DNA from 4 places in the Streptomyces bugieae genome. Region 1 is predicted to be linked to each of the others. Evidence: riboswitches for the same ligand, from Rfam matches in the RefSeq annotation. Region 1 holds a riboswitch; each other region holds the start of a gene.
What was found. A riboswitch is a leader RNA that binds a small molecule or an ion and turns the genes downstream of it on or off. The one in region 1 is predicted to bind cobalamin.
Positions count from the first base shown of each region.

Region 2: another riboswitch for cobalamin. It lies ahead of nicT (Nickel transporter NicT); the one in region 1 lies ahead of metE (5-methyltetrahydropteroyltriglutamate--homocysteine S-methyltransferase).
Region 3: another riboswitch for cobalamin. It lies ahead of V2J85_RS17065 (cobalamin biosynthesis protein); the one in region 1 lies ahead of metE (5-methyltetrahydropteroyltriglutamate--homocysteine S-methyltransferase).
Region 4: another riboswitch for cobalamin. It lies ahead of cobN (cobaltochelatase subunit CobN); the one in region 1 lies ahead of metE (5-methyltetrahydropteroyltriglutamate--homocysteine S-methyltransferase).

Region 1 covers NZ_JAZBJP010000002.1:666,752-670,542, reverse strand. Annotated here, with positions in the region: gene V2J85_RS08080 (GAF domain-containing SpoIIE family protein phosphatase) at 1-1,864, shown strand, start outside; cobalamin riboswitch at 1,880-2,108, shown strand; gene metE (5-methyltetrahydropteroyltriglutamate--homocysteine S-methyltransferase) at 2,279-3,791, shown strand, end outside.
Region 2 covers NZ_JAZBJP010000001.1:680,857-684,647, reverse strand. Annotated here, with positions in the region: gene V2J85_RS03295 (MFS transporter) at 1-927, opposite strand, end outside; gene nicT (Nickel transporter NicT) at 1,152-2,294, opposite strand; cobalamin riboswitch at 2,293-2,513, opposite strand; gene V2J85_RS03285 (metalloregulator ArsR/SmtB family transcription factor) at 2,595-2,969, shown strand; gene V2J85_RS03280 (hypothetical protein) at 3,116-3,754, shown strand.
Region 3 covers NZ_JAZBJP010000008.1:147,736-151,526, forward strand. Annotated here, with positions in the region: gene V2J85_RS17060 (cobyric acid synthase) at 1-830, opposite strand, end outside; gene V2J85_RS17065 (cobalamin biosynthesis protein) at 827-1,813, opposite strand; cobalamin riboswitch at 1,943-2,076, opposite strand; gene V2J85_RS17070 (hypothetical protein) at 2,281-2,706, shown strand; gene V2J85_RS17075 (caspase family protein) at 2,712-3,791, shown strand, end outside.
Region 4 covers NZ_JAZBJP010000029.1:86,830-90,620, reverse strand. Annotated here, with positions in the region: gene cobN (cobaltochelatase subunit CobN) at 1-1,948, opposite strand, end outside; cobalamin riboswitch at 1,986-2,113, opposite strand; gene V2J85_RS31245 (cobalamin biosynthesis protein CobG) at 2,329-3,791, shown strand, end outside.

The sequences.
Region 1 (3,791 bases):
TACGGCGGCCGCAGAGGGGCGGATCGTGTCCCGTACCCTGCGCGTACGCGAGGGCGCGGGCGCCGGGCCGGGCGGTGGCGCGGAAGGCGCCGGTGAGGGGCACGGCAGCGGCGAGGGGTACCGCAGCGTGGTGCTCTGGGGCCGGGTGCCGGATCTGCCGGACGACGACCGGGCGCGCGCCCACCTCGTCGGAGTGGTCGTCGACGCGCGGGCCGGCCGCGCGGCGGCTGCGGCGGTCGAGCGCCTGCGGGACGGACTGTTCTCCCTCACCCCCGAAGGCCGGGTCAGCTACGCCAACCGCAGCCTGGAGCAGTTGCTGGATGTCAGGGGCGAGGACCTGGTCGGGCAGTGCCTGTGGGACGCCCTGCCGTGGCTGTCCGATCCCGCGATCGAGTACCAGCACCGCTCCGCGATGGTCTCGCAGACGCCGACGTCCTTCCTCGTCCGCCGCCCGCCCGACCAGTGGCTCGCCTTCTCTCTCCACCCCGACCCGAACGGCGTCACCGGCCGCGTCGTCCCCACCGGACGCCCCGACGCCGCCCCTGACCTCGCCGAGCCGCCCACCGTGACCGCACCGCCACAGCCGGCCTCTGCGGCCGCGGCGCCGACCCCTCCGGCCCCCTCCACCACCGCGGCCGCCGCACCGGCCCGACTGGGCGTCATGTACCACGTCCTGCAACTGGGCAGTGCGCTGACCGAGGCGGTCACCACCCACCAGGTCTGCGAAGTCGTCGCCCACCAACTCCTCCCGGCCTTCGGCGGCCAGCAACTCGCCCTCTACGCGGTCCGTGACGGCACGATGCACCTGATCTTCCACACCGGCCACCACGAGGGCTTCCTCGACTGGCTGGACGGCATGCCGCTGCGCGCACCCCTGCCCGGCACGGAAACCCTGACCTCCGGCATCCCGCTCTTCATCGAGTCACAGCAGAGCCTCTCCCAGGGCTACCCCGGCATCCCGATCGGCGGCGTGAACTCCTGGGCGTACCTCCCGCTGATCGCCTCCGGCCGCCCCGCCGGCACCTGCGTCCTCGGCTTCGACGAGATCCACCACTTCACGGCCAAGGACCGCAGCGTCCTGACCGCGCTCGCCGGCCTGATCGCCCAGGCACTGGAACGCGCCCGGCTCTACGACTCCGAATTCGCCCTCGCCCGCGGCCTCCAGCAGGCCCTGCTGCCGCACCGGCTGCCCGTCCTCCCCGACCTGCGCACGACGGCCCGCTACCTCCCCTGCACCAGCGGCATGGACATCGGCGGTGACTGGTACGACGTCATCCCGGCCGCCGAGGGCGTGGCCCTGGTCATCGGAGACGTCGAGGGACACAGCATCGCGGCCGCCGCCACCATGGCCCAACTGCGCAGCGCGGTAAGGGCGTTCGTGGCAGTGGGGCACGCCCCGGGCGACGTCCTGGCGGGCGCCAACCGCACCCTCATCGACCTCGGTACCGGCCTCCTCGCCAGCTGCTGCTACCTCCACCTCGACCCGGCCGGCCACCGCGCCTGGGCCGTCCGCGCCGGCCACCCACCGCCCCTGCTCCGCCATCCCGACGGGCACACCGACGTGCTGGACCTGGAAACCGGCCCCCTCCTCGGCGTGGACCACGCAAGCGACTACCCGCGCACCCCCGTCGACCTCCCACCCGGCTCCGTGCTCGCCCTCTACACCGACGGCCTGGTCGAGGAGCGCGGCACCCCCATCGACGTGGGCATCGACCACCTCCGCAGCTCCCTGGCCCACGCCCGCGCCGGCTCCCTGGACGAACTCGCCGACCGCCTCCTCCAGCACGCCCAACGCTCCTCCTACCGCGCCGACGACATCGCCCTCCTGCTCACCGAATACCGACCGGCCGCGACGGGCCGCTAGCCACGGAGGAGGCGTTACGCTGGTCGGGCAGCTGGTTCGCCCTGTCCGCCAGACAGGTGCGTCGTAAGAGGGAACCCGGTGGGATTCCGGGACTGCCCCGCAGCGGTGAGTGGGAACGATCGCCGTCATACGCACTGGGCCCGGACGGGTCTGGGAAGCGACGGCCAGTAGGTGTCCGCCTGCCAGAGTTCCATCGGTGGACGTGCCCGCGAGTCCGAAGACCTGCCCGTTGCCCGCGCGTGAGGGATCGCGTGCGGACATTCCGGTGACCTTCGAGGGCGGGTCGGCGTACAGATCGGACAGTGGCTCGCCGTTGCTGAACTCCTGAGCTGCTCCGTCCGGTTCGTTCGTCCTTCGCGCCCCCGTTCCGTCTCCGGGATCTGTAGGAGACAAGCTCGCGAAGGAGAGTTTCTTGTGACCGAGACAGCGACAGGGACCGGGGCCGGGCAGTCCGCGGCCGCGACCGTTCGGGCCACCGTGTACGGCTACCCCCGGCAGGGCCGGGAACGGGAGCTGAAGAAGGCCGTCGAGGGGTACTGGAAGGGCCGGGTCACCGCCGATGAGCTGCGCCGGACCGCGGCGGAGCTGCGTCGGGCGAACTGGCGGCAGTTGGCCGACGCCGGGATCCATGAGGTGCCGACCGGGGACTTCTCGTACTACGACCACGTGCTGGACACCACCGTCATGGTCGGTGCCGTTCCCGAACGTCACCGCGCCGCCGCCGAGGCGGACCCTGCCCCCAGCTCCCGGCCTCGGCCGAGCGCGGGATGCTCCCTCGACGGCTACTTCGCCATGGCGCGCGGCACGCAGGACGTGGCGCCGCTGGAGATGACCAAGTGGTTCGACACCAACTACCACTACCTGGTGCCTGAACTGGGCCCCGGCACCGTTTTCCGCGCCGACCCCGGCAAGCAGGTCACCGAGCTGCGCGAGGCCCTCGCGCTCGGCCACCGACCCCGCCCGGTGCTGGTCGGCCCGGTCACCTATCTGCTCCTGGCCAAGCCCGCGCCCGGGGTGGCCGCGGACTTCGACCCGCTGACCCTGCTCGACCGGCTGCTGCCGGTGTACGCCGAGGTGCTCGCCGAACTGCGGGCCGCCGGTGCGGAGTGGGTGCAGCTGGACGAGCCCGCGCTGGTGCAGGACCGCACCCCCGCCGAGCTCCACGCCGCCGCCCGCGCCTACCGCGGTCTCGGCGGCCTGACCGACCGGCCCCGACTGCTCATCGCCTCGTACTTCGACCGGCTCGGCGACGCGCTGCCCGTACTGGCCGGCACCCCGGTGGACGGACTCGCGCTGGACTTCACCGGGGCCGCGGCCGGAAACCTCGACGACCTCGCCGCCGTCGGCGGACTGCCCGGCAAGCGGCTGGTCGCCGGCGTGGTCAACGGCCGGAACATCTGGATCAACGACCTCGAGAAGTCGCTGGCCACCCTCGGCACCCTCCTCGGACTCGCCGGCCACGTCGATGTCGCCGCGTCCTGCTCCCTCCTGCACGTCCCCCTCGACACCGCCGCCGAACACGACATCGACCCGCAGATCCTGCGCTGGCTGGCCTTCGCCCGCCAGAAGACCACCGAGGTCGTCACCCTGGCCCGTGGCCTCGGCCAGGGAACGGAAACCATCGCCGCCGAACTGGCCGCCAACCGTGCCGACCTGGCCTCCCGTGCCGCCTCGCCGATCACCCGCGTCCCCGCCGTACGCGCCCGGGCCGCGGCCGTCACGGACCGGGACACCCGCCGCTCGCAGCCGTACGACCGGCGGGCCGCCGCGCAGCGCGCCCACCTCTCGCTGCCGCTGCTCCCGACGACCACCATCGGCTCCTTCCCGCAGACCGGCGAACTGCGCACCGCCAGGGCGGACCTGAGGGCGGGGCGCATCGATGCCGTCGCCTACGAGGAGCGCATCAAGGCCGAGATCCAGGAAGTGA
Region 2 (3,791 bases), on a different contig from region 1:
CCCCGGGGCCGCCCGCTGCATGATCAGGACCATGGACACCGCATTGGCCGACACCGCGAACGAGCCGACGGCGATCGCGGCCACCCACACCAGCGGAGGCACCACCACCGCGAGGGCCAGCAGCAGCGCCGCGCCCACCGCCCCGGCCGCCAGCAGGGCGGGCATCGCCTCGGCCCGGCCCGGCCGCCCCGCCACCCGCGACCACCCGACGCGCCCGCCGATGCCCGCCACCCCCAGCACGGCCACCAACGCGGCGGCCGCGGTCGGCGAGAGCCCCAGGCGCTGCGAACCGAACAGCGCCAGGTAGGTGTTGACCGAGGCGATACCGCAGCCGAGCAGCAGGGAGAAGACCGCGAGCCGACGCGTCACTCCGTGGGCGGACCGGGCCGGACACGCACCCGGAGCCGTGATGACCGCGTCGCGCGGCAGTGCGCGGGCCGCCCACACCGCGGCCAGCGCCGCCGTACCGGCCGCCGTCCACACCGCGCCCCGCCAGCCCGTCCCCGCCGCCACCAGCGACAGCGGCAGCCCCGCCACGAAGGCACCGAGCTGCACCCCGGACTGCTTGAGCCCGGTCACCGCACCGCGCCGCCCGGCCGGAAAGGCGGCCAGGATCACCTTGTTGGTCGCCGGGTTGGCCAGGGCCTGCGGCAGTCCGCCGAGCGTCACCGCCGACAGCAGCACGGCCGGCCCCGGTGCGGCCCCGATCAGGGCCAGTGAGACGGCGGCGAGCAGCAACAGCGCCACCAGGCAGCGCCGTGGCCCCACCCGGTCCACCAACCGCCCGGCCACCGGTGACAGCAGGGCCGCCGCGCCGAAGCCCGCCGTCGTGGTCAGGCCCAGCACCGTCCGGGAGATGCCCAACTCGCCGACCAGCCGCGGCCCGAGCGCCCCGATGAGGAACAGCTGCAGCATCGAACAGGCCATCGCGGCGGTCAGCAGCGCCGTCACCGCGGGCCCCGCTCCGCGCGCCCGGCCCGGCTCGCCGCCGGGCCCGGCGGCGGCCTCCGATCCCGTTTCTGCACCGTGCTCTGCCCGCACCACTGCCCTCCCGGAAGCTCCGGCCCCGCATGGGGCCCGGCCCAGTCAGTCGTCCGGGACGGCCCGCCGGTTCCCGCCGAGCCCGGGACGCGCGGCGGCGGAACGAGGCCTCAGCCGTTGCCGGCGGAGCGCGCCGCCCAGCGCTTCTCCACGCCGGCCAGCCGCCAGTACGCCAGCGCCGCGGCCCACACCACCACGAACAGGCCGACGATGATGAAGCCGACGTTGTCGAGGTCGAGGCCGGAGACCCAGCCGGTCACCGGGTCGCTGAGGCCGAGCTTGTCGTGGAGCACGGTCACCAGCTCGATGGTGCCGATGAAGAACGCGACGGCGATGGACAGCCCGGTGATGGTGAGGTTGTAGTAGACCTTCCGCACCGGGTTGGAGAACGCCCACTGGTAGGCGAAGTTCATGAACGTGCCGTCGAGGGTGTCGAACAGGCTCATGCCGGCGGCGAAGAGCAGCGGCAGGCACAGGATCGCGTACCAGGGCAGGCCGGCCGCGGCGCCGCTGCCCGCCATCACCATCAGCGTGACCTCGGTGGCGGTGTCGAAGCCGATCCCGAAGAGGAAGCCGAGCGGGAACATCTGGCCGGGGCGGGAGATGGAGCGGGTGAACCGGCCCAGGAAGCGGTTCATGAAGCCCCGCGAATCCAGCTGCTGCTCCAGCTCCGCCTCGTCGAAGCGGCCTTCGCGCATACCGCGGAACACCCGCCAGATCCCGGTCAGCGCGATGAGGTTGAGGGCGGCGATGAGGTAGAGGAAGGTGCCCGAGACCGTGGTGCCGACGGTGCCCAGGATCTGGTGGGTGCGGGATTGGTCGTTGAGGAGGGCGCCGGCCAGCTGGGCACCGCCGGCGACCAGGGCAGCCATGACGACCACGACACTGGAGTGGCCGAGGGCGAACCAGAAGCCCACCGACACCGGACGCTTGCCGTCGGCCATCAGCTTGCGGGTGGTGTTGTCGATCGCGGCGATGTGGTCGGCGTCGAAGGCGTGCCGCATGCCCAGGGTGTAGGCGGTGATGCCGAGCCCGACGCCGAAGACCTGGCTGCCGACGGAATAGTGGTGGGGGACCACGAGCAGGAAGAGCACGCCGAAGGCGACGACGTGCAGGGCGGCTATGACGGCCATCAGGCCCGCGGTGCGGACGGTGTCCTGCCGGCGCCAGCGGAACGTGGCGGGGGCAGGGGTGGTCGGGGTATCGGTGGACAGGGCCATCCGGTGGTCACGCTCCAGCACCTCGTGGATCACTTCGTGAAGTGCCGTGGCCGGTCTCCTGGCTTACGGGTTCGCTGACGCTCGCGCCCGCCCCTGCCTTCCCGGCCGCAGGCTGCGGCCAGTGGCTCCGTACACACCAACGTGCACGAAACGGGACGAGAACTCCCCGATCACAGTGGCGAGGGCCGCTCCGGACTGGGACCACGAGGTCCGTCACCGGTCTTCCCGAGCGCCACGGCGCGCCAACCTTACGGGTCGTCCCACGATCCCTTCAAGCCTGCACAACTGTGCAGGTATCCAAGATCACATTCGATGACCTGCGAAGATGTCCTCATGCATCTCGTCCCGGCCGAGCGCGCCGACCACCGCACCATCGACGGCCACCGCGTCTGCGACGCCATCGCCGCCATCGGTGAGCCAGGCGAGGTCCGGGCCTGGGCCGACCGCTTCGCCCTGCTCGCCGAGCCCGGGCGCCTGGCCCTGCTGCTCGCCCTCCACCAGGCCGGCCCCATCGCCGTCTCCGATCTTGCGGTCGCCACCGGCATGAAGGACACCGCGGTCTCCCAGGCACTGCGCCTGCTCCGGGCCGCCGGAGTGGTCGAGGGCGCCAGGGACGGCCGGGTGGTGCGCTACCGCGTGGTCGACGACGCGACCGCGGCACTGCTGACCCACTGCGCGACAGGGGAGCACCGGCGGGCGGAGGCGTAAACCCCTCCTTGCTCCCCGCCTTCCTCCTACGGCCCCTGCCGCTCAACTGACCCTCCAGGCACGGCTTTAGCAGATCCGGACAACAACCGGGCCCCGCGCCCCGTGCCCCCTGCCGAGCGGGCGTACCGGCTGGCACGATGGCCGACATGACTGCCGGGTCGGTTTCACGCGCCGTACGCGCCGCGATCTTCGTGGTGGTGTGCGTGACGACCGCGGCCCTGGGGCACGCGTGGATGTCCGCGCAGTCCCTGCCGTGGTGGGCCCTCGTGGGCGCATGCGGCGCCACGGCCTCGGTGGCCTGGTGGCTGACGGGGCGGGCACGCGGCGGGTTCGTCATCACCGGTGCCACCGTCCTGGCCCAACTCGGCCTGCACTCCGCCTTCGACCTGGCGCAGCCGCACCCGGGCGGCCCGGTCTCCGTGCCGACGCCGAGGGGCGGGATGCCGGGGATGGTGGGCATGCCGGTCGTGGGCGACACGGGCCAACTGCATCCGGTGCACTCCCTCCACGGAACCCCCGGCATGTTCCTCGCGCACGCGCTGGCGGCGCTGGTCTGCGGTGTGTGGCTGTGGCGCGGTGAGGCGGCCGCGTTCCGGCTCGCCCGCAGCGCGGCCGCGGTGTTGTTCGCGCCCCTGCTCCTGGTCCTGACGACGCTGGACCGCACCGGCCTCGAACCGCCCGCCCGCCCGATGGCCCGCACCGGTCATGTCGTGCGCCTGCGCGAGGTCCTCCTGCACCACGTCCTCTCCCGCAGGGGCCCGCCGGCGGCGCCCGTCTGCTGCTGACCGCCCGCCCTGGGGACTTCCCCGCAGCGCATCGGTG
Region 3 (3,791 bases), on a different contig from region 1:
GCGCAGACCGCCACCCGCAGCACGTCCGCGCCGTGCGGCGGGGCCACCACGCTCTCCCGCACCGCGCCGCGCAGCGAGACCCGCAGCCCGTCCTCCTCGTCGATGCCGAGGCCGTGCGCGTACGGCAGCACGCCCAGCGTCGGGCGCCCGGTCAGCCGCGCCAGCATGTCCAGGCCCGGCTCCAGCAGCGTCACATCGCCCCGGAACTTGTTGACGAGGTACCCCGCGACCAGCGCCTGGTCCTCCTTCGACAGCAGCGCCGTGGTGCCGAAGAACGACGCGAAGACGCCGCCGCGGTCGATGTCGCCGACCACCACGACCGGTATCCGGGCGGCCCGGGCGATGCCCATGTTCACGATGTCGGTGCGCCGCAGATTGATCTCGGCGGGGCTGCCCGCGCCCTCACAGATGACCGCGTCGTGCGTGCGCCGCAGCTCGGTGAGGCAGTCGGTGACCGTCCCCAGCAACTGCTCCTGCCGCCCCGCGTGGTAGCCGCGCGCGCTCAGCTCACCCACCGGCTTGCCCAGCAGCACCACCTGGCTGCTGCGGTCGCCGCCCGGCTTGAGCAGCACGGGGTTCATCAGCGCGGTCGGTTCGACCCGGGCCGCGGCGGCCTGCATCGCCTGCGCCCGGCCGATCTCCGCGCCCTCGCGGGTGACGAACGAATTGAGCGACATGTTCTGCGCCTTGAAGGGCGCCACCTTCACGCCCTGCCGGACCAGCCAGCGGCAGATCCCCGCCGTCACCACGCTCTTGCCCGCGTCGGACGTCGTACCGGCCACCAGCAGCCCGCCGCCGAGCCCCCCGGCCGCCCCGCATTGCCCGTTCACCGGCGCTTCCTCCCGCTCGTGCCCCTGCCGCCCGCGACCCCGTGCCGCACCGCGCCCACCGCCAGCCGTCCCGCCACCGTCGCCACCAGCGCCAGCGCGCTCACCCGCCGCGACAGCCGCACCGCTCGCTCGATGTCCGCCACCGCGGGCGGCCGCGCCGCGCCGTTCAGCACCGGACGGTGCTCCACCCGCCCGCCGTACGCCAGCGTGCCGCCCAGCCGCACGCCCAGCGCGCCCGCGAACGACGCCTCCACCGGACCCGCGTTGGGGCTCGGATGCGCCCCGCCGTCCGCCCGCCAGGCCGCGAGCGCACCGCGCCGGTCGGGGCCCGCGAGCACGGTCAGCGCGGCGGTCAGCCGGGAGCCGGGCCAGCCGGCGACGTCGTCGAGCCGGGCCGCGGCCCAGCCGAACCGCCGGTAGCGCGGGGACTTGTGACCCACCATCGCGTCCAGGGTGTTCACCGCCCGGAACGCCACCAGACCGGGCACCCCGCCGAACGCGCCCCACACCAGGGCGCCCACCACCGCGTCCGAGGTGTTCTCGGCCACCGACTCCACCACCGCGCGGGCCATCTGCGGCCCGTCCAGTGCCTGGGGATCGCGGCCGCACAGATGCGGCAGCCGCTCCCGCGCCACGTCCAGATCGCCGGCCTCCAGCGCGCCGCCGACGGCCCGCGCCTCCCGGCCCAGCGAGGTGCCGCCCAGCACCGCCCAGACGGTGGCCGCGGTCAGCGCCACCCGGGCGCCGCGGCGGTGCCGTACGGCCCGCTCCAGCAGCGCCGCGCCGGCCGCCGCACCGCCCGCGCACAGCACGGCGTGCGCCGCGCCGTGACCCCGGTGGTCGCGCCACAGCCGGCGCTCGACGGCGGCGGCGGCCCGGCCGAACGCGGCCACCGGATGGCCGCGCCGCGGGTCCGCCGCGATCAGGTCGCCGAGGAAGCCGAGGGCCGCGCCGCACGCATATCCCGCGTGTTCGCCGCGCATCGGATCAGGCCGCCGTCAGTCCTCGAAGGGGCCCTGCGGCAGCGGGCAGTGGGGATCGGGACGGGCGGCCGGGCATGGCGGTATGTCCTCACTCAGGGTCCTCGCCCTGGCTCGACGTGACGGCGACCAGAGTCTCCTGGCTCCCGGATCGGCGTGACCCCCGGCCTTCCCGCCCGTACGTCCGTACGGACCGTGGCCCTCGTCGGAGGAACGCTCCCCGGTGACAGTGGCGGGACCGCGCCGGATTCTCACCGGACTTCCTCATCTGTCGCCGATTGGCCCCGGCAGTCCACCACGGTCCGCGAAGGCCCGTCAACTCGCCCTTGACCTGCGACGCTGCCCCGCGGCAGGCCTTGTGGCGCACGCCACAGGGTGGTGGTGGCGTCACAGACGGTTGCCCCGGTCCCTGATCCCACGTCACTATCTGGTGCACGGCGGCGAAGGGGCCGCCGGAAGGGGGCTGGGGGATGCCGGAGCACGCCGACCATCACGAGGACCGTCAGGAGATCCGCCTCAGGGTCACCGGGACGGACAATCCGCAGCAGGATCTCGACGACCTCCGGGCCTGGCTGGAGCGCGAACCCTGGCTGAGCCGCCGGGACCACACCTGGGAACACCGGCCGCAGCCCACCCGCACCACGGACGCCGGGGACGAACCGGCCCCCGCCGACATGGCCGTGGGCGTGGACGACCTGATCCTGGTCATCGTCGGCGCGATCGCCGCCGAGGTCACCAAGGGGATGAGCATCGCCCTGCGGGAATGGCTGCGGCGCCGCAAGGAGGAGCGCGCCGCCGGTGAGCGACCCGCCGTCGAGGTCATCGGCGACGGCGGCCCCGGACACCCCGATCCCGGCAACCCGGCGCACGAGAGCGGCAGCACCGGCGAGGACTGAGCCGGATGTCCGAATACGACGCGCGGGGAAAGATCAACCGGGCGCTGCTGATCGGTGTCCACGACTACGCCACGCTGAGCGGCCTGCCCGCGGTGGAGGACAACCCCGCCGAGCTGTCCCGCGCCCTGACCGCCACCGACCTGTTCACCGCCGACGAGGTCACCCTCTGCCGGCCGGCCGAGCCGTGGGAGCTGAGCCAGGCGCTCAAGACCGCCGCCGACGAGGCCCGCGGACTGCTGCTGGTGTACTTCTCCGGCCACGGCTGGGTCGGCAGCGACGGCGGCGACCTGCGGCTGATGGTCGGCGCCTCGGTGCCCCGGCAGAGCCACACCACCGTCTCCTGGCACGACGTGGTGCTCTCCTGCCTCGACAGCGCCCGCGCCGAACGCATCGTGATCGTCCTGGAGTGCTGCTACGCGGGCAACGCCGGCGGCGCCTTCCACTCCCACCGCAAGCCCATGTCGCTGCTGATGGCCGCCCAGCCCAACCGCCGGATCTTCAGCGGCGAGGAACCGGCCGGCGGCACCGTCTTCACCCGCGCCCTGGTGCAGATCCTCCAAAACGGCATCCCCGGCCGCCGGTTCGTCACCTTCGAGGACCTCGTACGGGAGCTGCGGGTCCGGCTCGCCGGGGAGCGGACGCCGATGGACGACGTGTGGGAACCCCGGTCGGCGAAGCAGAACACCGTCGACGACGTCGTGCTGTCCTTCGCCACCCCCGAGGCGCGGCTGCCGACCCCGCCGCGGGTCCGCTTACGCCGCCGGTTCAACCAGCACGTCCGGCCCCGCCTGAAGCTGCTGCTCGCACTCGTCACCGCCCTGGTGCTGATCGCCGCCGGGCTCGTGGTACGGCAACTGGTGCTGCCGCCGGCGGACTGCCCGCCCGCCCTCGAACTGCGGCTGCTCACCGCGCCGGAGGCCGAACCGACCCTGCGCCAGGCCGCGTTCGACTACGAGATGTCCGAGGCCAACACCCGCCCGCTGCAGGGCGAGGGCGACCTCCCGGCGGGCTGCCGGCGCGCCCAGATCACCGTCTACTCGGCCGCCAAGGACCAGATCGACCAGGGCTTCGCCGCCGCCGTCCGC
Region 4 (3,791 bases), on a different contig from region 1:
CCAGGTCGTGGTCGAGCTTGGCGGCCTGGATGAGCGTCCAGATCTGGGCGCGGATGGCCGGGAGCTTGGCCGGGTCCATGGAGGAGATCTGCGCGTACTCGTCGAGCAGCTGCTCCAGGCGCGCGATGTCGCCGTAGGAGTCGGCGCGGGCCATCGGCGGGACGAGGTGGTCGACGAGGGTGGCGTGCACCCGGCGCTTGGCCTGGGTGCCCTCGCCGGGGTCGTTGACCAGGAAGGGGTAGACGAGCGGGAGGTCGCCGAGGGCCGCGTCCGGGCCGCAGGCGGCGGACAGGCCGGCGTTCTTGCCGGGCAGCCACTCCAGGTTGCCGTGCTTGCCGAGGTGGACCATGGCGTCCGCGCCGAACCCGCCGTCCTCGCGGGACGCGGCGATCCAGCGGTAGGCGGCGAGGTAGTGGTGGGACGGCGGCAGATCGGGGTCGTGGTAGATCGCGATCGGGTTCTCGCCGAAGCCGCGCGGCGGCTGGATGAGGACCAGCAGATTGCCGCGACGCAGCGCGGCGAGCACGATGTCGCCGTCGGGGTTGTGGGTGCGGTCCACGAACATCTCGCCCGGCGGCGGCCCCCAGTGCTGCTCCACCGACGTGCGCAGCTCCTGCGGGAGGGTGGCGTACCAGCGCTTGTAGTCGGCGGCCGGGATGCGGACCGGGTTGCGGGCCAGCTGCTCCTCGGTGAGCCACTCCTGGTCGTGGCCGCCGGCCTCGATGAGGGCGTAGATCAGCTCGTCGCCGTCACCGGATTCGAGGCCCGGGACGGGCTCGGCGCTCTCGTCGCCGAAGTCGTAGCCGTCCGCGCGCAGCCGCCGCAGCAGTTCCACGGCGGAGGCCGGGGTGTCCAGCCCGACGGCGTTGCCGATCCGGGAGTGCTTGGTGGGGTAGGCCGAGAGCACCAGCGCGAGGCGCTTGTCGGCGTTGCGGAGGTGGCGCAGCCGGGCGTGGCGTACGGCGATGCCGGCGACCCGGGCGGCGCGCTCGGGGTCGGCGACGTAGACCGGCAGGCCGTCCTCGTCGACCTCCTTGAAGGAGAACGGCACGGTGATCAGCCGGCCGTCGAACTCCGGGACGGCGATCTGCGAGGCGGCGTCGAGCGGCGAGAGGCCCTCGTCGTTCTCCTCCCAGGCGCTGCGCGGCCCGGTCAGGCACAGCGCCTGGAGGATCGGGACGTCCAGCGCGGCCAGCGCGCCGGCGTCCCAGGACTCGTCGTCACCGCCGGCGCCGGCCTCGGCGGGCCTGGTGCCGCCGGCGGCGAGGACGGTGGTGACGATGGCGTCGGTGGTCCGCAGCGCGTCGATGAGTTCGGCCTCGGGGGCGCGCAGCGAGGCGACGTACAGGGGGAGCGGGCGGCCGCCGGCCGTCTCGATCTGCGCGCACAGTTCGTGCACGAAGCCGGTGTTGCCGCTCATGTGGTGGGCGCGGTAGTAGAGCACCGCCACGACCGGGCCGGTGCCGTCGGCGGCCGGGCGCTCCAGGCGGCCCCAGGTGGGGGCGGGCACCGGCGGTTCGAAGCCGTGGCCGGTGAGCAGCACGGTGTCGGAGAGGAAGCGCGCGAGCTGTTCGAGGTTCGCCGGACCGCCGTGCGCGAGGTAGGCGTGCGCCTCGGCCGCGATGCCGACCGGGACCGTGGACTGCTCCATGAGCTGGGCGTCCGGGGCCTGTTCGCCGGTGAGGACGACCACCGGCCGGTGCTGGCCCTCGGCGAGCAGCAGGTCGAGGCCCTCCTGCCAGGCGCGGATGCCGCCGAGGAGGCGCACGACGACGAGGTCGGTGCCGTCGAGCAGACCGGGCAGCTCGGTGCCGTCGAGGCGGGCGGGGTTGGCGAGCCGGTACGCCACCGGGCCGGTGGCCGCGCGGGCACTGAGCAGGTCGGTGTCGGAGGTCGACAGCAGCAGGATTCGGGGGGCCGCGGGGTGGTCCCCGGACGAATGCAGCATGCGAGCGCTGGCCTTCCTCGGGGTGTCCGCGCCCCGGGTGGTCGTAAGGACGGCGGGAGTTCCTGACTCACCCGGCTCCGGCCGGGTTCACAGTGGCGGGACCGCGCCGGATTCTCACCGGGCTTCCTCCCTCGGGCCCGAGGGCCCGGCGCCGTCGCTGGCGTCCGACGGGTCAGCCGACCCGCCGACCTGCATAGTAAGGGCTGCGGGCGACGGAGGTAAGCGGGCCTTTGCGGGGGCGGTGCGCGGCCGCGGGCGGGGGTTTCGGTACGTCCGGTACGCGGGGCTCCGTCACCCGTGCCGCGGTGGCCGGATTCGTCCGCTTCATGGCTGGATCCGCCCCGGATCGGTCGCGCACCGTCGTAGGTATGCTCGCCGCCATGCCGCCCTCCCCCTCACCACGGCCCCGACGGGCCGAGCCGCCCGTACGGGCCCGCGGTGACGCCTGCCCGGGAGCGCTGCGGCTGCATCCGGCCGCCGACGGCCATCTGGCCCGAGTGCGCATCCCCGCAGGAGATTTGACGGTCCATCAGGCCCGCGCGCTGGCCGATGCCGCGGACCTGCTCGGCGACGGCCGGCTGTCCCTGACCTCGCGCGGCAACGTCGAGCTGCGCGGCCTGCCGGACGGCTGCGGCGGCCGCCTCGCCGGGCTGCTGCACGACGCCGGCCTGCTGCCCTCCGAACGCCACGAACGCATCCGCAACATCCTCGCCTCCCCGCTGGCCGGACTGGACCGCAACACCCCCGCTGACGTGCGCCGGTGGGCCCGACGGCTGGACGCGCTGCTGTGCGCGAGCGACTCCGCGACCGCGCTCTCCGGCCGTTTCCTGTTCGTCCTGGACGACGGACGGGGCGATGTGGCGGCGCTCGGCGGCGATGTGACGTTGATCGCAGAATCGGGCATCACGGGTGCGACGGGGTCCGGCGGCGGGGCGCTGCTGCGGGTCGGCGACGACCCGGCGGCGCTGCGGATCGCCGGTCCGGACGCACCGCGCGCGGCGCTGGCCGCCGCCGAGACGTTCCTGGCCGCCGCGGCGGCCGGCGGCACCGGCGCCTGGCGGGTGCGCGAACTCCCGGACGGCCACCGGCTGTCCGCGCGGGACCTGGCGGAGGCGCTGCGTGCGGCCGGCATCGAGGCGACGTACGTGGCTGACGGGGCCGGGGCGTCGTACGTGACGGAGGGCGCGGGGGCGTCGTACGTGGCGGAAGGCGCCGGGGTGCGGGCCGCAACGCCCGGCGGCCCGGTGACCGGATACGCGGACTCCTCCGCCCCCGGCATCGTCGAGGGCCGCGACGGGCGGCGCGCGCTCTCCGTACTGGCACCGCTCGGCAGGCTGTCGGTGGCCCAGTGGCGGCTGCTCGCCTCCGTCGCGGCCGACGACGGATCCGGCGAACTCCGCCTCACCCCGTGGCGCGGCATCGTCGTCCCCGGCCTGCCGGCCGCCGCGGCCGCGCCCCGCCTCCGCGAACTGGCCGCCGCCGGCCTGGTCACCGACCCGTCCTCCCCCTGGCACCGCATCGGCGCCTGCACCGGCCGCCCCGGCTGTGCCAAGTCCCGCACCGACGTCCGTGCGGACGTGACGGCGGCGGTCGAGGCGGGCGAGGCGGGCACACCGCTGCCGCGGGGCGTACCCCTGCCGGCCGGCGCCGCACCGCTGCCGGCCGACGCCGCATCCCTGCCGGTCGACGCCGCGCCGCTGCCCGTCCACTGGTCCGGCTGCGAGCGCCGCTGCGGGCACCCGCACGGGAGCTGGATCGACGTGCTGGCGACCGAGGCGGGCTACCGGGTCGCGGTCGTCGGCCCGGAGGCAACACCCGCCACACCCACCACGCCGAAGACGAC